4 regions of the Nanhaiella sioensis genome follow, and region 1 is predicted to be linked to each of the others. Evidence: predicted binding sites of a transcription regulator. Region 1 holds the regulator's gene; each other region holds the start of a gene.

What was found. Region 1 encodes LexA, which represses DNA repair genes until DNA is damaged. Its sites were predicted from a motif close to CGAACATATGTTCG; they were not measured.
Region 2: V1503_RS04255 (YhjD family protein) is a predicted target of LexA. The motif match lies at 4,878-4,891, and genes of this name have one in related genera.
Region 3: V1503_RS19710 (YolD-like family protein) is a predicted target of LexA. The motif match lies at 3,040-3,053, and genes of this name have one in related genera.
Region 4: V1503_RS24390 (YolD-like family protein) is a predicted target of LexA. The motif match lies at 4,982-4,995, and genes of this name have one in related genera.

Annotation. Positions count from the first base shown of each region.
Region 1 is NZ_JBKAEG010000001.1:11,840-19,400, forward strand. Features, by position in the region: gene tkt (transketolase) at 1-571, opposite strand, end outside; gene V1503_RS00070 (DUF896 domain-containing protein) at 793-1,023, opposite strand; gene V1503_RS00075 (YneB family resolvase-like protein) at 1,631-2,281, opposite strand; gene yneA (cell division suppressor protein YneA) at 2,294-2,608, opposite strand; gene lexA (transcriptional repressor LexA) at 2,851-3,474, shown strand; gene V1503_RS00090 (TetR/AcrR family transcriptional regulator) at 4,168-4,773, shown strand; gene V1503_RS00095 (alpha/beta fold hydrolase) at 4,955-6,088, shown strand; gene V1503_RS00100 (hypothetical protein) at 6,310-6,528, opposite strand; gene V1503_RS00105 (hypothetical protein) at 6,750-6,914, opposite strand; gene V1503_RS00110 (dienelactone hydrolase family protein) at 6,983-7,561, opposite strand, start outside.
Region 2 is NZ_JBKAEG010000001.1:905,902-913,462, forward strand. Features, by position in the region: gene V1503_RS04230 (ATP-grasp domain-containing protein) at 1-821, opposite strand, end outside; gene V1503_RS04235 (DUF4179 domain-containing protein) at 983-2,317, opposite strand; gene V1503_RS04240 (sigma-70 family RNA polymerase sigma factor) at 2,317-2,829, opposite strand; gene lepB (signal peptidase I) at 3,457-4,020, opposite strand; gene V1503_RS04250 (TVP38/TMEM64 family protein) at 4,088-4,693, opposite strand; gene V1503_RS04255 (YhjD family protein) at 5,096-5,479, shown strand; gene V1503_RS04260 (competence protein ComK) at 5,879-6,457, opposite strand; gene V1503_RS04265 (hypothetical protein) at 6,594-6,821, opposite strand; gene V1503_RS04270 (IDEAL domain-containing protein) at 6,985-7,221, shown strand; gene abc-f (ribosomal protection-like ABC-F family protein) at 7,284-7,561, opposite strand, start outside.
Region 3 is NZ_JBKAEG010000001.1:4,173,176-4,180,736, forward strand. Features, by position in the region: gene V1503_RS19690 (helix-turn-helix domain-containing protein) at 850-1,206, opposite strand; gene V1503_RS19695 (hypothetical protein) at 1,439-1,804, shown strand; gene V1503_RS19700 (hypothetical protein) at 1,877-2,164, shown strand; gene V1503_RS19705 (hypothetical protein) at 2,343-2,537, shown strand; gene V1503_RS19710 (YolD-like family protein) at 2,681-3,010, opposite strand; gene V1503_RS19715 (DUF3221 domain-containing protein) at 3,409-3,786, shown strand; gene V1503_RS19720 (hypothetical protein) at 3,902-4,177, opposite strand; gene V1503_RS19725 (hypothetical protein) at 4,410-5,168, opposite strand; gene V1503_RS19730 (hypothetical protein) at 5,842-6,270, shown strand; gene V1503_RS19735 (hypothetical protein) at 6,854-7,066, shown strand.
Region 4 is NZ_JBKAEG010000002.1:202,560-210,120, forward strand. Features, by position in the region: gene V1503_RS24385 (DNRLRE domain-containing protein) at 1-4,191, opposite strand, end outside; gene V1503_RS24390 (YolD-like family protein) at 5,024-5,332, shown strand; gene V1503_RS24395 (hypothetical protein) at 5,421-6,296, opposite strand; gene V1503_RS24400 (hypothetical protein) at 6,468-7,100, opposite strand; gene V1503_RS24405 (hypothetical protein) at 7,048-7,557, opposite strand.

The sequences.
Region 1 (7,561 bases):
AAGATATATCGTTTGAATCATATAACACAACTAGACGTCCTAGCTTAAGGTGACCTGCTAGCGATGCCGCCTCAGCTGATACACCTTCCATTAAGTCACCGTCACCACAAATTGTATATGTGTAGTGGTCTACAACATTAAATGTATTTTTATTATATGTAGATGCCATATGTCTTTCAGCCATAGCCATACCAACAGCCATCGCGATACCTTGACCAAGTGGCCCTGTTGTTGCTTCAACTCCAGCAGTATGCCCATATTCTGGATGCCCTGGTGTTTTGCTTCCCCATTGACGGAAATTTTTAATATCATCCATCGTTACGTCATAACCACTTAAATGTAATAAGCTATATAATAGCATTGATCCGTGCCCAGCTGATAATACAAAGCGATCACGATTAAACCATTGAGGATTAGACGGGTTGTGGTTCATATATTTAGTCCACAACGTATATGCCATAGGAGCAGCTCCCATCGGCATGCCTGGATGTCCTGAGTTAGCTTTCTCAATTGCATCAATCGATAAAGTTCTGATTGCAGCAATAGATAAATCATCAATATTAAGTGACATAAAATACCACCCTTTCAATCATTATAGTACATATCATATATTCAAAATGAACAAATGTACATACATTGTGAAAAAAAGATACATTTTGTTCAAGAAAACATCTTTTCATAGTATGTACAAAAAACCATACATAAAATGATGTATCCTTAAACTTCCTTCATTCAGCTTATAATTTAGGAAGATTATAAAATAAAAATTTACGAATGGTAATAACTCTAGCCTTAATGAAAACGGCTATTCTTACTCTTTTTTAATTTTGTAGGCGTAACATCATTTCCTTCTTTATCTACTACTTTTACTGAATGTAAAGTATTTTCCATCGAATTACGAAACGATTGAATATATTCCTTGCGTAAATCTTGTTGTTCACGTTTTTCTTCATCCGTTAACCCAGATGATTTAGATTTTTTTGACAAATAGTTAATACGATTAATTTTTTCATTTGATAACACGTCAATGCTTCCTTTCTATTCAATAGGATATTATGTTCTGTACATATTACAAGAAGAGAGCTTCATTTTCAACGGTTTTGTTTTAGTACAAAAAACTAAAGACTTATACAATTAGCAATTGCTGGATTTTTTCTTCTCTGAAAACATAGTCAATCGGCTAATAATTACGTTTTAACCTTCCACTTTAGTTGAATACAATGATATTGCCAATAGTGTCATTTTAATAGCCTATTTTCATACAGACTGTTGCTTTTCAGACTAAGAATTAATCACGTATACATCTAGCTTTTGTCGTACCTTCTCTACTTATAATTTTGGGGACCCATTCAAAACTCCGTCTTACTGTCTATTCCTTTATTATAATAGCTACCAAGTTTCGAAAGGCTGTTTTCGCATTGATGATTGTTTTTATATTTAGACTCAACTGCAGATTGTGGCATCTATTCTTCTCTACAATGATGACTAACATGTAAAGCCACTTTTCTTGGTACTAATGTCATAATAATAGTAACAAAGCTTACGAAAAGTGCCTTTCAATAACAACGTAATATAAGTATACAATTGTAACTTGTATACTACAGCATTCGTTCATTCTATTGTTAGCCATCTACTCTAAATTATTATGCATATATTCTTTATAACGTCGATGTACCGTTGCTTTTGACACATCAAATCCAAGACCACGTAATGTTGCCGCTATATCTGAAAACGTGAGATTATTTTGGCGTAACCTTATAATTTCCTCAATAGGTATTTCCTTTCTTTCTCTACCTGAGCTTACATGGATGTTTTTTAAATTCCTCTCAGGTCTATATCCTTCTTCGATAGCTCGTTTCATTCCCCGTTTAATTTTTAAATTATGTATTTTTCGTTGATATTCCTCAACAATGCTAACAATTTCCAACATCATGGAATCAGCTTCTGACAATTGTAACTCTCCATGATGATGAACTGTGTATATTTTAACTCTTTCCTTTAAAATAAAATGCAGCAAAGCTATTCTTGCATTACCCCTACCTAGCCTCGTCTCATCTTGTATTAAAAGGGCATCGATATGCTGTTCTTTAATTTCATTCAATAGCTCATAAATGCCATCTCTATCCATGTCATATCCGCTTGCCCTTTCTACAACCACTTTCTTCACATCAAAATGGTAACTGTTTGCAAGCTGGAGTAATTCTGCCTTTTGTCGTGTTAATGATGTCTCCTGTGTTTGTTTATTTGTACTAACACGACAATATATTATTGCTTTTTCCATTTCTACCTCCGATTAATTGTTAACTGCATAAGTATCATACATTTTATTACCTTCTGATTTTAACACTGGAATATAAATTTCATCACCATAAAAAATTCTATCAGGAGCTATTTGATTTACATCCTCTACCCAACTGATAAAGTCATTGATTGATAAATCGTGACTGTTACTATACTCGGACGCAATATCCCAAAGTGTATCTCCATCTTCTACTTTAATAGTAATATAATCATTTTTCTCGATATCCTTATAAGAAGTAATTAGTGCAAAAGCAAAGCCGATAAAAACAGTAAAAAACAAGATATAGTAAATTTTAGATTGTTTCATAATAAGTCCCCCTGATTAACAGAATACATGTTCGTTTTTAGTTATTGTATACGAACAAATGTTTTATGTCAACATTTTTACGAACTTACGTTTGTTATACATAACAAGTCGTGCTATAATGAATGAAAGTAAAATCTTTCTAGTATATCCTTACAGTATTAATAGATGATCTTAATTTTTTAATGTTATGAACGGGTATACATGCTAACAATAGAAAAGATTATTATAATGAGGTGCTAACGATGGCAAAATTATCGAAAAGGCAACAAGACATACTAGATTTCATAAAACAAGAAGTACAATCAAAGGGATATCCACCTTCTGTTAGAGAAATTGGAGAAGCGGTAGGGCTAGCTTCAAGCTCAACAGTTCATGGTCATTTATCTCGTTTAGAAAGTAAGGGACTAATCCGCAGAGACCCAACTAAACCTAGAGCAATTGAGATATTAGATTTAGATCCTGCTGATGTAATCCCAAAAAATAACGTCATGAATGTACCGATCATAGGAAAGGTAACAGCTGGTCAACCAATAACAGCAATTGAAAATGTTGAAGAATACTTCCCTCTTCCTGATAAACTTGTATCCCCTGACGAAAATGTATTTATGCTTGAAGTAATGGGAGATAGCATGATTGAGGCCGGTATATTAGATGGGGATCACGTCATTGTTCGGCAACAACAAACTGCTTCAAATGGAGATATCGTTGTTGCAATGACAGAGGATGACGAGGCAACAGTAAAAAGATTTTTTAAAGAAAAAGACTACATAAGACTTCAGCCAGAAAACTCAACTTTAGAACCTATTATTCTTCGTAATGTAGCTATATTAGGAAAAGTAATCGGGGTGTATCGTACCATCCATTAAACACTATTGTACATAACGAATGTATGATCTATTCTTTGACAAACAGTCTCTTTTAAAACGTTGTTCCAATCAGATAGATTAACATACAGGTTAGCAGTCCACAATGCTTTTTAATGTATTCATACGATCTCATATTATAATCCAATCCTTAGCTTAGAACCTCTGAGCTAAGGATTTTTTTGTCATATTGTAAGCTCCCTCAGAATTCATTTTGATTGGCTATTTTCACAATGGTTGCTGTTTTTACTTTTAAGATATACACACGTATATATCTAACGTTCAAGACACCTTTTCTAAGCTCCTATAAAACTCATAATACTGTCCATTTTTAGTAAAAAAACAAAATTCAAGCAAAAAATCTTTAGTTTAAATTTATCATTCAATGATTTTCTTAGTCACTTTTTCTCATATCCCCCACTATGTCACCAATTTTATGCTTGTTATCCTGAGATTAGACTTGACGGTCTAGACCATTCGGTCTAATATGTATAATAAGCAAGCAGCATTAACTATCAGGCTATTTCAGCATAGCGTGTTTTTTTGCACTAATAAACACGAATACAGCTAGATTTCGTGCCATCTATTCTCATATAAAATGACGGTATTCTTTATCTTCAGGATAAAGAACTATAACAACAAAGTTTACGAACAGAGCTAACGATTAAGATTAAAAACTTGTAGGAGATGATGTAATTGACGCGAGGATTTAATAAAGAATTCGAACATTCAGATGCGTTAATGCAAGCAGCATTAAATGAATTTGTGGAAAAAGGCTATGACAAAGCCTCATTAAATCATATTTTGAAGACAGCGAATATGAGTAAGGGCTCATTTTACTACCATTTTAACAACAAGGAAGATCTTTACTTAAATCTCATAGACATGTTGATTCAAAAAAAGCAACTATTCCTTGCCAAGGTTATGAATCCAAGTGATTATTCCAAAGACATTTTTTCGATATTTAAAACACAAATCCGAATTGGAATGCAATTTTCCAATGAATATCCAGATATTAATCGTTTTGCAAACAGCTTTATTAAAGAAAAAGGAACTCCCATATACGAAAAGGCGTTGACAAGGCATAATTTTCAGGATAATGACCAAATGAACAAGCTCATTGAAGCATCCTATAACAAAGGTGAAATTAGGCAGACACTACCACTGGAATTCGTCCAATCATTAATTGGTTTCTTGTTCACTAATATTGTGGATGTAGCGGATATGTCAAAGCCTGATCACTATGAGTCAAGTCTAAACCACTTAATTGATTTCCTTAAAAATGGCCTGACAGATCAATAATGATCTTAACCATCACATGTTGACATCAGCAAAGTAGGTGAAGATTTATGTCTCTACCTGACTAACTGATAATTTGGAGTAAGGTATATGCTACATCTGTGCATCGTTGAAGTAATGATTCCTTTCTGCATTCAATTATTTTTCAAAATAACGAGCTTAATTTGAAAAGGAGAGTTATTATATGGCCCAATTTGATTATCCTGTAGGATACCATGATTTTCATAAAACAAAAATTATAGACTATCAAATGAATCGGTGGTATTCAATGGGATACACACGAAAAGAAGACATGGTGGATGCAGCTACCAGAATAAAAAAGTTAGAAGATTGGAAGGAGGAAATGATAAAGCAGGCTGAAAAAGCTATTGATGAAAAACGCATAATGAATGGAACATTTTATTACAGGGCTGCAGAATTTTTTACTCATCCGAATGACCCAGATAAATTAAGACTGTATGATACATTCATTGAAATGTTTTATAATGACCTGTTTGTTGAACATGATATTGAACGTTATAACATACCCTATGAAAATGTATACTTACCTGCAATGAGACTACCTTCTAACAATAAAAATGCCAGAGGAACAATTGTCATTCATGGTGGATTTGATTCATTTATGGAAGAGCTATACTCAATGGCAAGCTATTTTGCACATTTAAACTATGAGGTCATATTATTTGAAGGTCCAGGGCAAGGTGGTGCCTTAAAAAAATCTGGCTTAGCACTAAGTTATGAATGGGAAAAACCAACAAAAGCCGTTCTAGATTACTTTAAGTTAAATGACGTAACCTTATTAGGTGTGTCCATGGGTGGCTGGCTTTGCTTCAGAGCAGCTGCGCATGAACAGCGAATTAAACGAGTGATTGCTCTTAGTATAGCCTACGACTACATGAAAATCCCCCCACCTATTATTGAGAAGTTTGCTTTATGGCTTTTCAAACATCCTAAATTAATGTATTGGATGGCTGATGTAAAAATGAAGATGATGCCGCAAGAAAAATGGGGAACCGATAATTTAATGTATATTACTAAAACTGATACTCCGTTAGATGGTGGCATGGCATTATTAGAATTCAATGCTGCACATTTAAAATCAGGACACGTTACACAAGATGTATTAATATTAACAGGGTCAGAAGATCATTTTATACCGCTAAAAATGCACGATATTCAAGTAAAAGCTTTAACGAATGCAAAGTCTATAACTGAAAGAATCTTCACTAGAGATGATCATGCTCATAATCACTGTCAGGTGGGAAATTTCAGCCTTGCTCTCAGAGTCATGGCAAATTGGTTAAATGAAAAAGAATAACAATTTTGTAGGGTTAGAAAAATAAAGATAAAGCTAACCTGCTGAAGAAAACCCATTAACTAATATAAATCAGTTAATGGGTTTATAATTTAAGTTGTTTTTCGTATTAAGAAAGAACACGTTTCAACTAGAAATTTTTAGCATTTTTTCTTCTGTACAACGATGACTAACATATAAAACCACGTTTATGGGCCTTTATTTAAAAATACAGTTAGTTTTATTTATTCTCCCCCTCCTCCTCCGCTGTCACCACTGCCCCCACTGTCGCCATGACCGTAATCAGATGAATATAAGCCTACACCATTTCCATCATTGTTACTACTAGTTGATGAACTTGTCTTATGAATACGATGTTTTGTTCTGTTAGCATTTCCAGTACTAATCGCAGTAATGGCAATAATAATAACTAACAAGATAAACCCAAATATTATAAATTTCATACAAACTCCCCCAAATTTAGTTATATATATAATATACGAATAAAAATAGTAGGAAGTTTCATGATTTTGGCAAAGAATGCGGATTGAAACAGCAATACATTAACATTTCTACCTAGTTCAGATTTTTCTATTGGCTGTTTTCACATTAATTGTAGATTTTCATAACAGGCTGGTTTTTGTATAGAATGTAGTTTGCGTAACAAAATATAACTCGTATAAAACTAGTATTCGAGACAAGCTTCTTCTATAAAACGATGACTGTTGAGTAAAACAGTATCTTTATCATCTGTTTTAGGAACTATAGGAACAAAGTTTACAAAAAGCGCCTTGTAATAAGCGCTAAACACGTTCGGCACCTTATCTTCTTTAAAGACTATAAAAATCATATCATACTCATCCAGTTGCTCAAATGTAGGTGAAAAAATGCAACAAAGTTTTCGAAGACCCTTTCTTATTAACTACTTATAAAGCGTAACAATTCATTAAATGCATGCTTAGCAGATAATTCACAATAGTTCTCTGAGTTGTTATCGCTAAATCCATGATTTGTTCTATATTTTTTAATGGTGATTTTTTCTTTATCGTTTAGTTTAGTAATCAATTGATCGACATGAAATGATTTTTCATTCTCTGGGAAAATTAGTTGTGTGGGACAAGCTGGGATCATGTCAATAAAGTCCCTTATCCTTGAACCGTAATAACTAATAACTCCATCGCAATTCTGGTCTTCACTGCACAGCCATGCGACTGTCCCACCTACACTATAACCAAGAATAAAGATTTTACTGTATTCCTGCCTAGATTTTTTTAAAAGTGCCTTAACGTAGGTAGCTGCTCTAGCAAATCCGACTTTATTAACAAAATGGTGATAAGCCAATTTCTCCTCATCGTAATGAAATTGATTGTTTTCACTATACAAATTGGGACAAATCACATCGAAGCCTTTATTGAATAGTTCTTTACAAATATGTCTCATATGCTCATTTACGCCGTATATTTCATGAACAACGATCACTAATTTGTCTGATTTATT
Region 2 (7,561 bases), 890 kb from region 1:
TAAGTGTATATATTTCCTTTGGCATCGTTAATAAATTCGATTCCTGCAAAATGAATGTCATTGTTAGCGAGAAATTGTTCATATTTTTGAATGATCGGATCGTTAAAATTTTCTTGAATTTTAAACTTTGGTGTAGGATCGGCTGTTGTAGGGCAGAAGGCATCTCCTATTTGGCACGCGTCTGCTGGGCATAGCTCAAAGCCTTCAGACGTATCAACCCGAACAGCATAAAGAAATTTCCCTCCAACGAATTCACAACGAGTAATATACGGTTCTGGTGCCTGTATGTATTCCTGCAAAAGTGTGATCCCATCGATCGATTCATCAAACTCATCGCTGTTCACATATTGCTGTAGTGCGGCAACATTGTCAAAGAGCTGAACCCCTAACCCTTTGCCAGCACGATTGTGCTTTGTAATAAATGGCTTTGCAAACGTACTTCCAGCTTGTAAAATATGTTCCCTGCCTACTGCAGCAATCGTATGTGGAGTGATGATGTCAAATGCTTGCAACGCGGTATATTGGGCAACTTTACTTACTTCAAGCTGAAGTGCCCGACTTGTATTAAACACTTTTCGTCCATGCTTTTCTAACCAAGACAATACAGCTGCTGTATATTCAGGAGCAAAACGGTGTCCTCTCGTATGAGAAGATGCACTCATTCGGTTATAGAAAATCCCAATCGGTGGTTCCTCGTTAAGGTTAAGTGATCCTTCATTAAGAAACCAATCTTCATAAGATAGTCCTAATTTATCGAGTTCTTTGTGTAAAGGTTCTGTCCATTCATCGTTTTCATGAATAATATATATTTTTGGCTCCATCTTAATTCCCCCATAATATATGACTGCTGTGATATATACTCTATTAGTACATCAGTATAACTGTAATTGATAACGATAGATAGTAAAAAGTATTGATCAAACATAAACTAGGGCAAAAGTTCGCTGAAACACATATTACTTTAATGAGGAAGCCAAGTTCATTATTTTACCTTTATACGGATATCTTTTGTATATTTTCTAGTTGGATAATCACTAATTGTAAACACTAACGGGTTATTATAGTTTTCATTAGGGATTTCGATCACCAAGCTTTCTTTAGTTTCACCCATACGGTAGCCGTTCGATAAAGGCTTATATTTTTTTCCATCTCCATCAATAAATTCCCAATCGACGCGTAATTCACCACTATAGAGGTCATCTTTATCAAACGAAATAGCTAGCTGTTCCATCTCATTTTTGTAGGTGGGTTCCATATAGATACGGTCATCAGGTGCTTTTACGATTTTTCTGTTTTCTACATCCACCTGAAGGTCTAATAAGTTTTTATCCAACGCTCTTATAGCTGTAAATTGGATGTATAGCTCCTTCGGTTTCTTGAAATAATTACTTTCCAGATGAAAACTCTCCCCATATTCGGTAATGTTCGAGCCTATTACTCCATGCGAAATTGAAGTAACCTCATCACCATTTTCATCAACAATTCGTAAATCTTCAAGTTCGAAGATTTTCATCGTATTGTTTTTATCATATGTCACTTGTAGTTTTAATTGAGTTGGATATACCTCGAGTGTCTTAAATGTTATTTTCTGCCCTTCTGTTTTATTTATTTCGTATAGTTCCTTCATATTTTCGAAAAGCGCTGTATTTACTTGAAAAGGAATACTATATTCATGTGGAAGTTCACTCATATTAGATAAATCACCCCCCGCTTCAACAATTAGTTGGAGTATAAGACCTTCTGTAGGTACAGCTTCATGGAAATAAAAATCAAATCGTCCGCTTATCGAATTTTCGTTCTGTTTATTTTTCAGATTATTAGAGCCAGAACTTGCAAGATACTCTTTACCCTCACTCGTTAATAAATCTGGTAAAGGGTGCAAATAATGATAGTCTTTTACATTTTCCAGTGTATAAAACATCACCATCTTGCTCTCATCAACAATAACAGCATCGATTGTGAACGTAACACCATTTTGTTCTTCACTAGCACCAATATGTTGAATAAATTCATTTTCTACCGCTACTTGCAAGCTTTGGTCAAATTGAATGAGTTCAACTATTTTTGCTAAGCCAGGAATCGTACTCATGTAATTAGCAAAGGCAGGTGATACCCGCACTGTTGTAACGAAGGATAAAATTAAGATACAAGCACTAATGAAAGTCAGCCTCATTCTACGATTTATTCTTCGACTCTTTGTTGCTTTATTCATCCCATTCCTTATTGATTGATCCAGGTCTTCTGGGATCGATAAATGATCATATTTATCTTTTATGTCGTAAAGAGCAGCTTCTTCTTTGTCAAAGTCTTTATTCATCATAACCACTCCTTTGCTAAGCTAACTTTTAATAGTTTTAGAGATTTATACAGCCTTGTTTTCACAGTTCCTTCAGGACATTGAAGAATGTCAGCTATTTGATCGATCGTTAAGTCATGATAGTATTTTAACTTAACAATTGTTTGTAGTTGTGGGTCTAATAATGCAATATGCTGTTCAAGGTCAATTTTCGTTAACGTTGATGACTCACTATCTTCTACACCTTTATCTACTTCCTGCAAAGAAGTCTTTTTCTTTCGACTATACTCTCTCGAACAATAATTAATCATAATGCGAGTAATCCAAGTAGTAAAAAATTGTGGTTGCCTCACCTTTCTGATCTCCTTATAGGCTCGAAAGGTCACTTCTTGCACTGCTTCTGTTGCATCGTGTTCATTTTTAAAATACGAGTATGCTATTTTATACAAGCTTATTTTATGCAAAGTAATTAATTCATAAAATGCCTCATCATCATACTTTTGTGCACGTTTTACTAGTTGTTCAAAATCCAAAGTGTCTCCTCCCCATAAACCTCTCTATAATATTAGAGCACAATAACTCCAAAATAGTTTTCTTTTTTTGACTGTTTTTCAGATTAATTTTGCTTGCCGTACTATGGTAGTAAATATAAACTAAGCGTTCGTTTCATCTTTTCCTAATTAACGATGATGTTAACTGAAGAATTGTTGCTGTCATTTTCAGTGACAATAGCAATGAAGTTTACGAAAAGACCTCTATTTGTACACATAAACACAATTCATATAAAACATGCTAATCTGTAATCACCTTCACAGGCAAAGGGTCTTGTAATTTCAACAACAAATGGTTAACAGAGCGTTACAAAAAAAACATAACAAAAAACGTCAATAAGTCCAAATCCTTATCAACGTTCACATTTATGTAGTATGTATTTACTTTTAATGTATTTCAATATACTGTCATTTTGTTCTTCCTTAGAGAAATATATCTTCATGTCAATAAAAAACAGGGACAATCATTATCTAGTATATTTAGCAACAAGATTTGCAAAAGGTTCGTGGCATCTTTTCTTCAATAAAACGATGACTGTTGAGTATAACGACATCTTTACCCTCTAGTTTAGGAACTAATGCAAACAAAGTTTACGAAAAGATAGTAGGCTAAAATGTTATATCAAATTCATCCATTGGCCAGTAACGTAAATTGACCTTTCCAACAATTTGATCTCGTTTAATGAACCCAAAATGCCTCCCATCCCAACTTTTGCGACGGTTATCCCCTATAACAAATACTGAATCTTCTGGAACACTAGCTTCACCGGTAATTTCTTGTAGTGTAAAATCTCCTGTCAGTTTACCTTCAACGAGTCTTTCTTTAAATGGAAGGAGGTATGGCTCTTGAACAGGTTTATCATTAATATATAAAACGTCTTGCTTGTATTCAATTTTATCACCTGGTAAACCGATCACACGTTTCACATAATCATCTTCACCATCTGAATGAAAGACAACGACATCAAAATGGTCTAGATCTCCTAAACGATAGCCTATTTTATTTACCATTAACATATTACCATCCTGAAGGGTAGGCATCATCGATTCACCTTCTACTACATAATTCGTAAAGAAGAATGTTCTAAAAAATGCAAAAATAATAATTCCAATACCTATAGACTTAAGCCATTCAATTCCTTCTTTTTTAATATTGTTTTCTTGTTGAGGCATTGTCTATTAACTCCTTCATAACTTTTTTTAATTTTATTTTATCAGTATCAGTTTCGTGGAACAATAATCAATTTGCTGTTTGTTTAATATTAAACCTTGCTTCTAGCCTTTTCCCTACGACCCATAATATGAAAATAATAATTATAACGATAATTGATCGTACAGGCTGATGAACTAAGGCCGCAATATCATACCCAACCCAACTCATTGTAAAGATCATCACCATTTTCCCACACAATACGGCAAGAATAAATTGAGGTACACGTACGTTTGACAAGCCAGCAACAATGTTAACAGCTGCCGATGGGGTAAATGGAAAGCATAGGAGTAAAAACAATGGACCGAACCCGTGTCTATCAACCCAATTCATTAAGCTTTTCACTTTAGGATGACGGCTAACAAAAGAAAAGAAGCGCTGTTGACCAAATTTTCGGACTAGAAAAAACACCGCTATTGAACCCGCACATGCACCAATCCAAGAAAAGATAAAACCGAGCCAAAGTCCAAACGCAGCCGCATTTGCCATCACAAAAACAAATAAAGGAAAAAACGGTAAAAATGCTTCAATTAAGGGCAGAAAAATTCCAGGTAGTGGTCCTAATGAGCGATATTCTTCTAATACAGATAATATATTTTCTAACGTTATAAGTTCTCTTAACGTGTCTAGGTCCATGTCTATTACTCCTCATCGTCAGATACATATTTTTTACCCACTATTTCATATATTGTACACGTATAATGTTAATTTTGGGAAATATAATATCAAACAAATGTCATTTCTACAACTATTGTGAATTATACCCTTTTCACAATTTTAGATACTTGTTTTTTTTCATAATTTATAATAAGATATAAACCAAACATACGTTCTTTTCTCCTGTAATAAACATTTTCACATTCATTATAATTTTTCATAATCACTTTTCTTCTTATTTATATCCATGTGCTAAAACTTCGTTGATTATGCTTATTTAACAGGAAAGTTTACGCAATTTCTTAAGGAAACCACGAGGAAGCATTAACTCTTCACTCGTTATATACATACTTGAACAAGCTTTCTGAAAGGAGAAATAGTATGACGAGAATTCCAAATGAAGAACGAGCAATGATGGAGTTGGCAATTTATTTGCCTATGTTATTAATTGTTTTAAACAAAGACTTAGCAACCATTCAACAAAGTAATTTCAAACTAAAAAAGCCATACGTAACTATTATTGAGCAATCAATGAAACAAATACAAATAGATTTACGACGCATAAAGAAAGAAATGTACAAAAATGATTTAAAAGTATGTGAAGTAAACCGAGATGAAGCTTTCACAGATTTTCTATTTATTTATAAAGGGTATGAGGAACGACACAATTACTTTAATCCACGTATAAGAAATAAAGTACAGGACCTAATGATCGTATACTTGCAAGATAATAAAATTAATTCGGCCAAGCCTATTGATACGTAAGTAGGAACATTATCAATTTCAATAAATGACATAGTATGATTGCAAGTCGTTATCCACTGTCGATTAGCTTATGACAAGCAAGGTCACCTCAAATTGACATATAATTGTGACATAGCTCAGAAATATTTATCCTTTGTAAACACGCACTTAATTGGGTGTAATTAAATGTGTTACTACTGATATCGTATGTTGCTCAGCAAATCAAGTGGAAATAAAAATCATATATACAACTTTGTATTACCGTTGTATATATGATTCGAGATTATAGTCGTTACTCCTTTTAATTTCGGTGTTTACGAGTATTGTTGTTCCTACTAAAAAATAAACACGTATTGAATTAGTGTTCGTAGCATCTTTTCACCAATAATTGCAACAAAGTTTATAAAAAGAGTCTTTCATTTAGTCATGCTTACTTTTATCTTCCATTATGTAACTATGACTAGATTTTCTCCCATTCTTTTTCTCTGGAGTTAACAAAAATGCCATTTTCCGATTATTGTTATCAATGCGGTCTGTTAATTTTGTTTGCAACTGGGCAGTACGATGTAATTGATTTTTAAATGATCTATGAGAAATAGGCAATTCAATGTTTGTTTTATTTACAAAGATTACATCAGTTTTATTTCCAGCGACTGGCTTATGATCCTGAACGTGAGGGTGTGAAATCCAAGCACATAACGATTTTTTTGGTGAGAGTGTAGGGAAGAGGTAAATCATGTTAGATGGCTCAATAGCGATGGGAGCTTTATAAGATATTCCAATAATCTTATAGGTACCCTCACGCCTTCCTCTGAAGCTTGTACCGTAATAAAAACAACTTCTTTCAACAATTTGAAGCGGCTTCATTAATACAATAAACTCCTCAGTTTCTTCTATAACTTTTGAAACTGGCCTTCCTTCATAAATATGTGGCAAGATAGACATTGTGTGCCTGTTTACCTCATAACCTTGCAAGACACCATGTGATCCATCATTCATTTCATCAACTCCTAACTATTAATGTAAACCTAAATATTTCCTTTATATAATAGCACACAAATTTGTGCATTTATTTGAATTCACAAAATATTCATAATATAAGTGATTTCTGGCATAGAAAATCACTTATATTATTTTACGAATTATTTTTTGATTGTCCTATTTCTTTTTGAGCAATATATTCATTAGCTTCTTGCTGTATAACATGCTCATTTGTTGAATCACCAGAATACTGAATTTCTGATTTAAATGGGTTATTTGAATCAAAATTTGCTGTAACCATAACTGAGGGATTAAGTGTCGTTCCCAAAGGTAATTCCGTCTCATCTTCCATCGTCGACTTCACTTTGTTGTGTTTATCCACTATACATTCCTCCATTCTAAGTTCTATACAAATAACATGTTCCATTATTGTAATTTTATTCACAATCATGTAATTTTATCTATTTTCCGAATATTTTAAATTTTTGGTTGATTTTTCACTTAATTATCCATATAATATAAAAAAGACGTAGGAGGGATTTTTAATGAGAGAAAAAAAGTCGTATACTGAAATCATGAAATCCCACGGCAAAGATCAAAAATTGCTACACGATGCTACTATGATTGATGTATACATTCAAATGGTAATAGACTCTGCTATTTATGATAGAAAAAAAGAATTACTTTTACAAAAAATTGATGCTGCTTTAGATTGCAGGAACAATGAGTTATTTATGAATCTTTCACAGGAATATAACAACTTACTAAAGCTTTCCTCATAACGATTTACTTGATCAAAAGCTACGTACTTAAATGCTGAGTACGTAGCTTTTTTTGCTGTAGTTTATAGCATCTCATCTAAAGTTTCATACAGGTCGTCTCTTTCAGTACTTAATAATTCTCTCTTCTGCTGCAATTCTAATAAATTAGTTAGTTCAAATTCTTGTTCCATTAGTTGCTCAATCTTATTAATTTCATCTTCTAATGCTTCAACTTTTATTTCTATATGCTGTACTGTTACAGTTTCTTGTTTATTAACGGATATCATTGTTTTTTTGACATAATGATTCTCACTTTTGGCTTTAGCTGGAGTTAGACTAAGTTCTTTTCTTTTTCCTTTTG
Region 3 (7,561 bases), 4.2 Mb from region 1:
TCCCAGCAGAAAAAACTAGAGAATTCTTAATTTCGTGGCTTTTAGAACAAGGGTATTAATAAAGAGAACTCTTTCACAAAAGGAAAGAGTTCTCTTTATTTTGATGATATAATTTGACCCACCACCTGACCCACTAATGCCCCACTTAGGATGAAAATATATGATAAGGTATGAAGAGGTAAATTTGAAAAAGTTGATTTTAAAGGGTTTTTGATTAGATATAATCGGATAATAAAAGGAAAGATATGTTCCGTACGCAAGTTCACCCTTGGGAACGTGACCAATATATGACTTTATATTAAAGTTAAAATGTTGATTTAACAACGTTTATAGCAGTTACTTTTGGTGGTCAAGCAAAGCTGGATTTTAAAATTCCAGTGCTTGACCACTTTTTGACCACCAAAATCTCCAAAAAAATTTACCCCAATTTGACAATTTCCATCTTAGGTTTATCAATACAAATATTACATAAAGGGGGAGACATAAAATATAAACTCCATGAATTTTTGTTAAATGAGGCAAGTGAAGAAGCTAAATATGCTTGTAATAGATTTTTTTCTATTATTTGACAGTGAAATTGAGAAGGAACAGTTTGAACATTTAAATGGTAGAGGAATTTAGGGTAAATAGCAGAGAAAACTAATTATCAAAATTTATAGCATGTCTAATAGAAAAGCAATTACAGTGTGAACTACACACTAAATGAGTTGTCGGCATAATCAACATTTTAGAAAATTGTCAACTGGAATGGCTTGTTAGGAAATTAAGATATTATGATAAATGATTAACTTAGATCATTTATAATAAAAGAAGTATTTTAAAAAAATAAAAGCCCAAATTTTATTGGGCTCATCTATTAATAGAGGTTGCCTCAATTTCATGTAACCATTTATCAATGGCTGCTTTAGGGAAGAAGAGCTCACCCTTAATTTTTAAATAAGGTATTACGCTTTTACCATTTGAATCTGGGAATAACTGAGTTACTTGTTCATTGCTTATACCCAAATATTCGGATAACTGTGTAGCAGTTAATAATTGACCTTGTGTTGCATCTATTGTGTATGATTTAGTGGCTTCAATTCCATCAGACAATTGTTCTGCAATTATTCGATTGCCTTCCTTTAACCCATTTGAAATAAACCAGCTACCTATTACAAGACAAATAGCTAAAGTAAATAGTGATCTTGCTATTAAATTTTCTTTCATAGTTTTCACCCCTAATTTAATATATGTTTATTATATGAAAATTTTCCAACAAAAGGGCGTGGAACTTAATTTTCGTTTTTTTGTTTTAGTAAATCATAATAAAATGACAATTTTAGGTCTAAGTTTCAGTAGTCTAAGAGTACTTAAATTGTCGATTGGATTATTCTTAATAGTGTATTGTGATCATACAAAGAGGAGGAATTTACATGCTTGTTCGAAGGGAGGCGGGAGTATGAAAATAAATTTTACAGGGATATCAATTATTATTCTAGCAATATCTATCTTAGTCAGTTCAATATTTATCTCCAATTCTTTATCAGACATGGCAAAATCTAATTCAGTTAGTTCAGTCAATTCAGTAAGTGAAAACAGTAAGGTAGAAATGAGATTATATAGTAAATCAGAAATAGCTGAGTATATGGGGATTACCATAAGTGAATTTGATGGAATAGATTTAAATCAAGTTCTTTCAGGCAGTGGGATTCCATTTATACGTACAGATGATGATAATTACTATACTATTCATGGGATTCAAGAGTGGTTGTCAAACAATAATACATATTCAATCTATGACAATAAGGATTTTATTAATAATTGAAAAAGATAAAGGAGCATGTGGGAGTCTTATATGCTCTTTTTATATGGGAGATTCAAGGTGATTTAAATAATCATGAATAATAGTGAGAATAACATTATCAGCGCCCTCAAGAGTGATATTAGGGATATAGTTATTTGTGAATCCAATAAAATATCTATTTTATTATCAAACCAATTCTCAATAAAAAATAAAAACCTATCAAAATACGGGGACATTTTGTACTACGGTTTCGGTAGTGATAATGCTATAGGGGAAAAATCTAATACAGGACATACTGCTGTACTTTCAACAACTGATTATTATGTGATTGAAGCTTCTAAAACTGCAAACAGTGGTAATAAAGTACACCATTGGGAATAGAAGTAACTTATGGGATGGTGCTAGCGGAATAAAACAATACAAAGTAATCACTAAGTTGGGGACTAACGCGACTACTTCTGAATTAGAAGCAGCTGTAGATTACGGATTAGAACAAGTAGGAGATGATTATAGAATAAAAACAGATATTTGGTCAGAAGATGAGTAGTACTGCTCAAAGTTGACTAACGCTCAGTGGGATGAAGTTGGATATAATTTGCAATCTTCTAGAGCGTTTCATATTGATGGATTACTTGCAGTTATTCCTTCTGATATTGTAATAGATGCCAACACTCCGTTTAGTAAAAGAGTGGGGTACTATAAGGAATTATTACAAGTGATGAGTAGGAGAAGAAAGTATCAAAAGGTGAAATAACAACGGATGAAGCGGTGTTTTTAAACACTGTAAATGTTGTCCGTCCTTTAAAATACGCATATAAATAATAACAATTGCATAATATAAAATACAGCAAGATATTCACTCCATGAAATAACAGCCCTGCAAAGCATGTGGGGCTGTTATATTATTTGTACATTAATAATATCCTCAAATTTAATCCTGTGTATTTCCTCGAATTTATCCGTTACTCTAATATGTTTGTTGAGCTGATCTACATAATGAATATGTCCCATGCATGGTTTAAACGCACCGTCCTCAAAATACGTCACTGATACTTCTTGTGTAAACTCCATAGCTTCTTGGATTGTACTGTTAATTTCCTCTATTTCATGCTCATCTAATACAGGCTTTTGCACCTTATAATACTTAGCCTTTGCTTCTTTCATCATCTTCATATGTTCAGGTTGTATAAATGCTGGCATCCATTTCATTATCCCTCTGTCCTTCAAACGTATCACTCCTTTACCAATAGTATATACGAAGATATGTTCGATCAATACATTAAAAAGGAATATATGTTCGTTCGTAATGAGACATAAGGAGATGCTTGGAATGAGAGGCTTAAGTAACTAGGATAAATAATGATAATCTCAGCTCAGATGATTTTTCTCAAGGAGGGGACAATGGTGCAATAGTATACAATCCTTACAATTTTTTAATACACCCTATACATTCTGGAGGTGAATTTCCATCTGGAGTAGGTGGAACATATGGACTTTACACTCAAATAATGGACGCTATGGAACTATATGATATCTTCCCCTATACTAATGATACAGTAATTCACTTGCCAGAATAAATGAACAATGAATAAGCAACAAGTAAAATGGAATGAGAGGGGTTCTATATGAATTTATTTAGATATGCAATTACTGCTGTAATTTTATCTCTTCTTGTATCATGTTCAACGACAAATCCAATATTCGAAGGTTATATTCTTGAAAAAAAAGAAAGTAAGGTGTATGAGATCTTAGTGATAAGTAATATTACTAAAGATGATATAAATGAAAAATCAAAGGAAGAGCTAAGATCAGAGGCACAAAAAAATCAAACAGCTATGTATTTTACTATTGATAAAGATGAATATGAGGAGTTAACAGTCGGTCAACAGGTAAAGGTCAGGCATAAAAAATTTGCTGCTGAGACAAATCCTCCCAAAGTAGGTGCAACAAAAGTTGAAATTATTGAAGAATCAGAACAAGAGAAGAATGTGGATAATGAGTAATAAGGGAGAGGGATTTTACGATAAAGCAGCTTTTACCGTAAGGATATTAATTTAAATCATCGCATAAATTATAACTACTCTTGATTGACAATCATGAAGAAAGGGGAGAGGCACGCTATCTTTCCCCTTTATATATATTAGTCAGCTTTACTTTCTTCTTTCCAAATATCTTTATATTCCATCTTAATATAGACTGATCTTTTATGAATACCTTGATAACTTTTTGACCGTCACCACTAGAAGCTTGTTCAATATCATCACCTGTGACTTGAACATTAATTGGTGTGTTTGCAGAATAGCCTTCATCTCCACTTGTATTAACTGATCCATGAGTGGTATCTATCTCAGTGCCTGTGTCATGGGCTGCTCCAGTAGCATTTACTACTTTCACCTTGAATTCTGTAAAGTCTTCGTCTGAAGAGAAGGAGAAGGATGCAACATTTTTCTTGCGATTGATTCTCTAGATTTTCAATCCACTTTGTCTTGGAGTTTTTTTTCTCAATTGCTCCAAAATTGTTTTCCACTTCAGACACAACCTTTCAAAATAAAAAAGAGACAGTCATTTAGACTATTTCTAATATCATTTTAAATTTTAATACCTGCTTCAATAACATCTCTCCATCTTAAATTTCATTATTGATCCATCTATTTACTTCACAAAAATATAGTACAGTGACTCCCCAGTATACAGGGTTATTTAATCCACTTGCTAAACTTTTACCAAGCCCCATCATGTAAAACTCAACTAAGTGTATACTACTGTATATGATAAAAATGATAGTCAGATATCTAGTTCGTTTGTCTTGTGCAATCATTGCAAAGATACCAATTACACTCCCGACGACTATTCCCAAGCTTAACACATTTAAATCATTTGTAATTAACCAAATGACTATTGATAACATCAAATAAAGTAAGAACCCTGATAAGAACATTAGTATATTTTTTCTGGTGGATGCTGATATTTTTAAATACTTATAAAAATAGCTCCATGTAAAAATTAAAAATATCAAGGATGATGATTTGATTAAACTCATAATAATTAGTAAAGTGCTCTCCGTTACATTTCTAAGTTCAATTTCTAGAATAGTAGGGTTGTTAGCAAAAAAATATATACCAATAATAAATGAGACTACAGCTATTAAATATGTTATACCGTAAAATAACTCAAATTTCTTAAAGTGTTTATTAATGGACTTTGAAGATCTTCGATAGCCATTAAATCCTATTATACTAGCTAGAGAGAACAAAACTGCTTCAATAGTTAAATCGACTAATCCAACTCTATTTGTTGATATTAAAACCATGTAACCTACAATTGAAGTAATAAATGCTAACAGGATGTCTTTTTGATAGGAAATAAAACTATTACTCATTTTCACTACGCCTCACTCCCGTTAAAACATAAATTAGTGAGAAATATTAGATTTGAGTTTGATCTATAGTAGTTATAAATATCAATTATATCCATTTCTAACACTATATTAATATTTCAACAAAAACTATTATTATCCTTTTTTTATAAGAATAGGTAGTACATTTTATGTTATTCCAGAAGTGAGGTAGGATACGATAAAAGGTATACATTATCGTGAATTTTGGAGTATTTTAACTGGCGCCGATAATCGAGGTTCGCCGTTTTCATCTACATAAGAAAAAACACCGCTAAAATAACGGAGTTCGTTGGTCGTGCTTTGTAATTTATTTGTCATTCGCTTTCCACCACGCTTCTAAATCGACTTTGTCTTCGAACACACAACTACGTTCTCCATATTTATTAATGTGAAGTGGCACGTTGGTTTATTCACTTCACGTTGAATCGCCTTTAAGTTAGCAATAGCATCGAAAACGTCATCGTTTTATTTCACGATTAACTCGTCAACTTCGGGCTGTGATTGCGCCATGTTAGATCACCTCCTTTTTCGGATTATAAAAAAGCCAACCGCGTTGATTGCGATTAGCTCTAAAACACCAAAATATTTACTCATCCGTCTAATCAAAACGAATTAATTAGCCATACAATACCCCAAACAAACTATGAAATGAGGTAGAACAATGAGTGCTTATGCTTCAAAATCATCATGTTGCGGTAGTACTACAAAGGCACTTAACACCGTAGAAAAGACCGCTTGCTGCGATTGTCCGGTTCCTACTTGTGATTTTATGGGAACTTATCGTGTAGAAGATACCGACCCATTTCAAATTTACTGTGGAGCTTCTACTCCTACTGGGGTTTTATGTGGAACTATTACTTTAATATCTGGTGATGGCCTTGAAATAAATATAACAACAAATGGTTCGGTTATACCCAAAATTATTCGACCAACAATCAATTTACCTGATAATAGCAACTCTATAAGTTTTTCTTTTCCAAATGTAACCGATATTACAGCGAACTGTTTGGATGATGAGGATAGTTGTAGGATAGAATACTCATTTAGAACAATAGAGAGATGTATAAGTACATCCGTACCTAATCAATAATCCAATCGCCCTCAGACGCATTTATTTATGTTGAGGGCGATTGTTTTATTTCAATGAAAAATTAACCTATACACTCCAAATTACAACGAAATTTTCAAATCCTGCATCTTCATTTATAACTTGTTCTACAGCTTCTTCAGATTAATTAGTGCAGGCACTTGTTCCAATTGGTATGTTCCAGCAATAACTAATCCTACCCGTACCTTTTAAAGCCTTCTTTTTATTTTGTTTGTAAAAAACAACCCATTACAGCACTTGTTAATTTTGCATTCAGTTCCTGTTATATAGGAATTTTTATAAATATAGGATCTTCTCATTAAAATTACATAATGAAATATAAGTATATTAATACAAATGCACAATAACTAGTGAATACAAAAGTAAATTTCATATTTTCACTACAAACCACCTCTCAAGCTAAAATCAGTGGTTTCATTATTTTGATAAAATAAAAACAGGAACACCTTCGTAGCAAACTTAATTCTGTTGAATATCTAACTTATATAAAACAATACTGAGCGAACATTGTTTTCCATCTGTTTATTTCGGGCACAAGGTGTTAGAAAGGAGAGGAATAAGAACTATGGATATAAAGCAGTATGAAAAAATATCAGGTGAACTATTGAAAACATTAGGATACGTTGATGAAACACTTAACAACAGGACAGATAATTCTATTTATGAAATAAGAAGGGCAGAATACCTTTTTGATAGAATTCAACAAGATATTTCACTTATGAAATTAGCCATCAATAAGAGAAAAAGGAAATCTAAGCGAGGTAGAATTGCCAGATGAGGTGACAATGTTGAGTAATAACGAAGAACAAGGTGGTAAAGCTTTTGGGAATGAAAATACTACTAGAGAAGTTAAATAAACTACTAAAATGTATACTTGTCCTAGATTACCCGTCATATATCAAACAATTCTTGTAACATAGTATATTGCATTTAACTATGGAGATGAAAAAATAGGTATATTTAGTGATGAAGTTTTGTTTATTTTGTTATTAACTATACTTTTTTTCTAACAAGAGTTATTTCTCATCCCAATTCCTATCTCAAACCCGGTCAGGTCTAGCTGTTCAACTTGCAGAAGAGAATATATGAGAAATAGTAGATGATTTAGAGAGATTAGATGAAATGCGCAAATAGAAATTCGGTCGAATAAGTCCATTATTAATGAGAAGTCCTCTAAACGACAGTAAAAGGGCAAGCTATATGGATACTAGTCCATACAGAATATTATTTTGTAAATAGTATACATTAAAATAACATTTTAAGGTTGAAGCTT
Region 4 (7,561 bases), on a different contig from region 1:
TTCCTTAGCACCAGCAGTTACACTATATGAAGTTATGTTCCTGTTAGAATCATATACATAGTCTATTACATTCGAAGATTTTTCAGTACTTTGAACCAAATTACCATCATTATCATACTTATATGTTGTTCCTGTCCCAAAAGGATTCATTACTGAAGTGATGTTTCCATTTGGATCGTACCCGTAACTCCATTTTTCAATGCCATTGTATAAAACCTTTTCTAACCGATTTAATTCATTATGAGTGTATGAAATTATATCACCATTAGGGTTAATAAGTTTTGTCTGGTCACCGTTTTTATTATATTCAAATTTTGTTATTTGTTGTAGCGGATTAACAAATCTTGACAATTGATTAAATTCATTATACTCATAACTAGTTACCTGATTTTTTGCATCGGTAACACTTGTTCGATTTCCTTCTCCATCATAAGTATATATAGTCTCATTTAAATTTGTATCTCTTACTTTGGTTAAAAGATTTCGACCATCATATTCAAAAGTAGTCTTTTGATTTTTTGCATCAGAAAAACTTATTAAGTTCCCAACTTTATCATATCCATAAGACACTGTATTTCCAAGTGGGCTCTTTACATTTGTAATGTAATTACCGTTTGCATCGTAGGTTAATTGAGTATGAGAAGCACCAACCTCTAAACGCATCGCATCAAACCAAGCTGTTCCTGTTTGATTATAAAAATAGTAGTATACATCGATCTGGTCAAATGCCTTTTTAGGGTTTACTTGTGCTGCAATATGTTGCCAACCTTCCGCTGTTGGATCAAAGAATTCAGAATTAGTCCAATCAATAGTACCATCTTTATGATGAATAGCTACTTGTACTAAATAATATCCACCATTCGGATCAGCTCCATTTTGTTTTGACCACCCCGATAAAGTAAGTGGCGTATTCTCATCCCCTACTAAAGAAATAGACTGTTTAATATACTTATTTTTTCCTACTTCACCAGTTAATTTAAGGGCATTTTCTCCAACGTAAGCATTAGTTCCGTCTAAGGTATCATTTACAGAGAAGTTTCCACTTGTTAACCAATCATCAAGGTAACCATCTTGATTACTATCTCTTTCAAATCCTGAATTTTCAACTAAGTTATACGCACCTAAAACAGTACCTTTCTCAATTTGAATTGCATCAAAATACGCTTTTCCTTCACCTACAAATGTTCCGACTGTAACACGTATTTGTGAAGTATTTACTGGTGCGTTATCAATCACCGTTTGTACTCGAGTCCAATCATGTGATCCTGTAAGTGCATAAGAATAGGTTTGATCAAGCCATGTTCCAGTTGAAGTATAATAATCAATTTTAAGTATTGCTGTACCAGTCAAGGCTTCAGTTTTCACATAACCACTTGCAATGTAATTTTCATTTTCCTCATACGGCATCATTTCTGAGTAGAGAACAGCCCATCCTTCAGGTGATGATACGCTTATTGATTTGTTACCGAACTTTGAAACATCTTCCCAAGCATAAGTTGCAGATGTACCTGTCTCCGTGTATTGGGTCCAATGGTCAGGCCAGTTATCCCCATCACTGTCCCTTTCAAAACTAGGGTTAGATAACAGATTATCTGCTACAGACATTTTGTGAGTAGAATATTCTACATTTCCATTACTTTGATATTTTTGTGAAGCTGTTTGTTGGTATGGATCAATTGATTCCGTATTATTATTTTTTTCATCATATTCATATTCACTAATGTTTCCATTAAAGTCTTGCTCTTCTATAATGTTGTTTTCATTATCATACAAATAGAATGAACTTGTATCTTTAGGAGATTGAAATTGATTGATATTTCCATTTTCATCATAAGAATATATATATGCTTCTGATCCATTTTTCTTGTTTATATTTGGTTCTATAACTTTTGTAAGATTATTCTTATCATCATAACTAAACGTAGTAACAGCTTTATTTTGGTCATCCAATGGATTTTCTGTAATCTGAACAATATTTCCATTCGAATTATACGAGTAATCCACACGATTTCCTTCTCCATCAGTTACAGAAGTAACTGCAATATCTGGATTATAGGAATAGTCTGTTTTACTAGTATCAACTACACCTTCAATTGTAATAGGTTTACTTATACTTTTCACTCGGTCAAATTCATCATAAACAATAATAGTAGTATTCTCTCTACCATCCTTTATTGATGTAATATTATGAGTTGAGTCATAACCAAAAGTTGTTCCATATCCTGCAGGATCTATAACTTCTGTAAGATTACCTAATTCATCGTACTTATAGCTTGTTGTACGATTAGCAGAATCAGTAATATCAGATACAAATCCATTTGAACCGTAAGATAGAGTTGTTACTCTTCCAGATGCATCAGTGATTGAAGATAATTTACCTGAATTATTATAGCCATAAGTAGTTTTATTGCCGTTTTTGTCCGTTATGGTACTAATTTTCCCAGAAGTATTGTATTGATATATTGTTCCATCTACTTCAGTAATTGTGTATGTTCCATCAGTATTTTTTGTAAAGGAGACATATAGACCATTAGGTGTCTCATATCCTCCATCTAAGGATTGACCAAAAATATGGCTAGTATTATCTTTATCCATAAATGTGATAGGACCAAATCCTGAATCATTCAAACTTGACTCTAAATTGCTCCACCAACCGTACCCAAACATACCAAACTTCTCTGATTTTCGGCTGTTATACGTGCGAGTAACTTCTGTAGTTACGCCAAGCCCAGGTATGTCTAAATCTATTTTTGAGAATAACAGATTTCCATTTACAGGATTAACTCCATCTTCTGTAATATCCCAATAACTTTCGAACCCAATTGGATCAACTGTGTAATTAATTGTTAACCTAGGTGTAAAATTCCCACTGTTAACTTGATTAAATACCCGTGATGGTGTAGAAGATTCATTTTTCTGCACCAACATAAAACCATAGTTCCCTTGGTCGCCACGATACCAATCATTTGCCAAGTTGGTTATTTCCCATTCCCAATAGCCATTTGCGATATTGTTTGTTTCTGTAAATTCTGGATTAGGATCAATCGATGGTTGTCGATTCCAAGTTGTAGTTCCAGCTTCCCAATCATCCAAAATACGATATAAATCTATAGATGCAGTAATTCCATCAGTTTTCGTTTGATAGGCATGGAATGTTGCATTAGTAATATTACTGTCACTTGGTAGAGTTGGTAAAGTAAATGCCAAAAGCGAACGAGTTACTCCATAGGATGTATCGAAACCTGTTCTCATAGAAGGGTGACTATATGCTACAGAATCTGGATACGCAGTAGCTACAAATGTATCAAGTAAAACATCCCAGTGGTTAATGGTTGGATCAATTGTTACCGGATATTTAGTTTTAGGATCCTCTAGAAAAGTAGAATCGGCTACAACGTCAACAAAAATCTTTCCTTTTTCTTCTTTTAAGGCTAAAATAACATCTTCAGAATATTGTCCATTTGCATCAGTCATAAATGGCTTCTCAAAATACCACTGCTTGTTACCTTTTTTATCTTTAAAAATAATCAAACCTTCTTCATCAGTCGTAGCAGTCAAGCCTTTCAGTTTCAACTCAAATGAAAAGGTATTCTCACTAGGAACATCATTAAGTATAATATCTTCCTTAACTCCATTTCCTTGCATTTGATAACGAACATCTGCTTGATCAAATATCTCACTATAAGTTATTTCGTTATCTTCTATTTTTCCTTTTACTTTCTTTTCCTTATTTTTTGTAGGAATAAGGGATATGCTATTCCCATCTTTTTCTATAGTCACAAGGTCTGTTCCACCTGATTCTTCAGAGAAAGCAACATTGAAATTATTAGCTGAGTTTTCAACCTTATTTTTTTTGTCTTTTTTCTTTAAGGTATTATCTATATTTTTCCATTTTTTATCTTTAGGATCTTGATAGAAATGCGGTTCCAGATAAATTTCCTCTGTAAAACTTCCATCTGGATTAAGGTACCTAGTGGAGTATTTTGTTCTTTTCCTCTTTAATTCTAATTTTTCTTTGGGTAGCTTTGATGGCATTTCACCAATATCTGCTTCAATTTCTTGTTTTTTTACTATTCTTTCTTTTTCTCCTTTTGCAGCGTTTGCAATATTAGGAGCTACCGCAGTAAAAATTAAAAGAAACGATAAAAATATAGCAATAAAACGGTAGTATTTTCTAAACGATGGTGACATTAATAATTCCCTCTCTCTTACTGTTAGTCTGTCCGGACTTTACTAGTATAAAGTAATAAAGAAACAACGAATATATAATAATAATGGTATACAAGGTATAATATCCTACTAATGGAATTAATTTTTCAATTGACATTATTCATTTGAAAACAAATTTATTAGTGTGGGTACGTACTTTGACATAAAAACCATGAGGTTATTGCACATTTCGTGAAAGGTTATAGTATTGTGAAATATTTTAGTTGTTTGACATATACTTGTAACCATTTTGACATACTTAAATGTTATAGTACTCATACACCTCACATAAATCGTAAACTATAGCTGAATCATAAACATCTAAACGATTATGATAACTGATGTCTTGTCCGGAATAAGGTTATTAGTTCAATAGAAGCTGTTCTGACTATAGTGAGTTGTGGGGTGTACAATATCACACATAAGCGAAACTTTAGGGGAATAAAAAAATTTTTATGATTACGGCAGGAGAGCCTTATTCAATTTGAGGTAGTCACCATATTATACTGACTGATAAATCAAAAAAACTTGTTATTCCACAATATGGCCCTTTTCTTGAATAACTATATTGTCGTTCAGATTTTCTATCTCTAATTATAAAAATCCCTTTAGATATATATCCAAAGGGTAAAACGTCGTATCTTTTTTATAAGCATCGCGACTTTATTCAAAACATCGCATCTTTTTTATAAACATCGTGACTTTATTTCAAACCAACATTTGTACTCTTATATAAAGAACCTAAAATATTGTAACTTTTTTTGTAACTAAACGAACATATTTTCGTATATAATAATAAAAAGGAGTGATGCAGTTGGAGGATAGAGGGATTAAAAAGTGGGCGTCTGCTTATATGCTACAGGATGCAAAGGATGACTATTTTAAATTAAAAAGACCAGAATTAGATGAACACGAAATTGAGGTTATAAATAATACCATAGTAGAAGCTATGGAGCATACAAACGAAGTTGTAGTGACATACTTTGAAAATGGACAGTTTAAACCATTTGTCGGTCATATTCATTATGTTGATACGATGAATAGACATATTAGGATAATGGATAAGTTTGAGGATATTTATAGGATTAATTTCAATGATATAATTGACGTTCAAATGAGTTAACAGCCCCACAGGATGAGATGTAGGGCTGTTTTTTCATGAAAGCAATTCGTGATGTATTTTATATTATGCAATTGTTATTTTTTTGTATTCATTTAAGGTTTGCTTTTTTGCGGAGCTTTTCACCATTTTTATTAACAGCTTCAAAGATATGCCCCTTATGAGAACAATAGATTGATGTAATAGGTTGCTCTCCATCCCACGTCCAGTAAGTTCTTCCGTTATCGTTGAAATAGACCAACGCGTACTTCTTTGGAAATTCTGTGAAATACTGCAAGGCTTCATGTTCACTCATATTCGTATCTTCTATCAAAATGCTCACAAGCTTTTCCCCAACTGTGAATGTTAATGTATTATTCTCTTTACAATCAGGACAGATTATTGTTTTCTCTCCAGCATTTTCTTTTATTGAGACCACTTTTTTGTCGCACCGTTGACCACATTCCTGACATTGTCCATCAAATCTCTTATGTAGTTCCGCTATTTCTTTCTTATCATGAGTCTTTTGTTTTCCCTTGGTTTTTTTCTCTGCTTGTGGTGTAGGTTGTTGTGCGTTTAAGTCTTTTATTCTAGTACTCTTTTCATCTTTTGATGCTTTCACTTTCTTGTCTTGTTTTTTATCATTCTCTACATTATCTTTTTTAGGGACATACTGAGCTTGGAAACAGATTAAACCCATATCCCCCTCTACTATATCCATTGGTAAATCTAACGTAACTTCCCCTTGAATCATCAATTTGTTCGCATTTTGGAGCGTGTCACCACATTCATCAATACTCTTCTGTAATTTTTTCCATTGTTTCTCACTGAGAATAGCAGTGACCGCAACTTGTCCCGGTTTTGGAAGTGTTTTTGGAGGAATCGATTTGCTTTGTTCCTCGAAATCTAAGCAAAATATTTGTTGGTTCTCAAATTTACAAGGTCTAATGTTGATAGGTTTTCCAGTCACTGTTAGTTTCATTGCCATTTCACTTGCCACCTCATTTTCCATATTTACATATAATTATAAGTTAAAATAAGAAAAATGAACAAGGACACTTTGTTCATATGTTGCTCCTGCTAATTATTGAGATTGATAATTTATTGAGGGTACAATCAAAGCAGAAAACCTTATCCTTCAGGTGAATTAAGCTCAAAATCAAAATCCCCCGTGAGACTCAATACTACTGATAATGGTACGAATCACTTTTTCATCATTGCCTTCTTTTGTTAATTTTTTTATAAAATCCATATACAACATGGCTATAACATCCTCAACTGTAAAATCAATACCTTCAATAACGTTAGAAAGATCGTACAGTAAAACCTCACCTCTGTATATCTCAGTCCGTTTAATTCGAATAGTTAAATATGCATATTTTTTTTCAGTTTGAGAGAAATAATCAGTCGTTTCTTCCGTCTCGAAAATCCAGGTATTAGTTGTTAACTGTTTTAATTTCTCTCCATTAATTGTTTTCAGGTTTTTTTCTCTAAACTCATCTATTTTATTTACCAAATTGATTCCTAATTTTTCAAGAGAAAAACCCTTCCGAATTTGATTGAGGAACTGTAAATATAACAATGAAATAAGCTTATCTAAACAGACATGTTGAGATTCACTATTTAACGCTTTTATATCGGAAATTAATACATCTCCACGCAAATAATCTATTAAAGGAACCTTAATATCTATATATAAATATGTTGGTTCAGGAATTAATCTCCAAACACCCTTTTTCTTAGAACCATGTAACTTTTCTTTTAATAGATTGAAGTCGCTGAAAGATTGCACTATAATTATCTCCCTTCTCAATATCTTTTAACGCTGACGTAACCATCATATATACCGCTCTACGGTCAGATATCCCATTTTCCATAGCTATCCCATTTAGTCCACCTATCTCCTGATAATAGAACTCTGGTGGCTTTGTATGCATGTAATTTTTCGAATCACAATAATCTTGTTCCCAGTTCACAATGTGTATGTTTTGTAGAGCATACAGCAATAGCAATGTATTATATTTAGTTTCTCTAATTTCTATCTCGGGAAAATAATATTTAAAGCGCTTTAATGAAGATTTTAATTCTTTTCGTAAATGTATACTAACAGGAAACTTTACATCATGAGCTTTATCAAAGTGCATATTTCGTTTACGTGAAGTTTGCTTCTTCGAAACAACTTCTATTCGTTCCTTATTTTTATCCTGATTATATTTTTCTTCAAATAATGGATTTAAGTTACCCAACATCTCC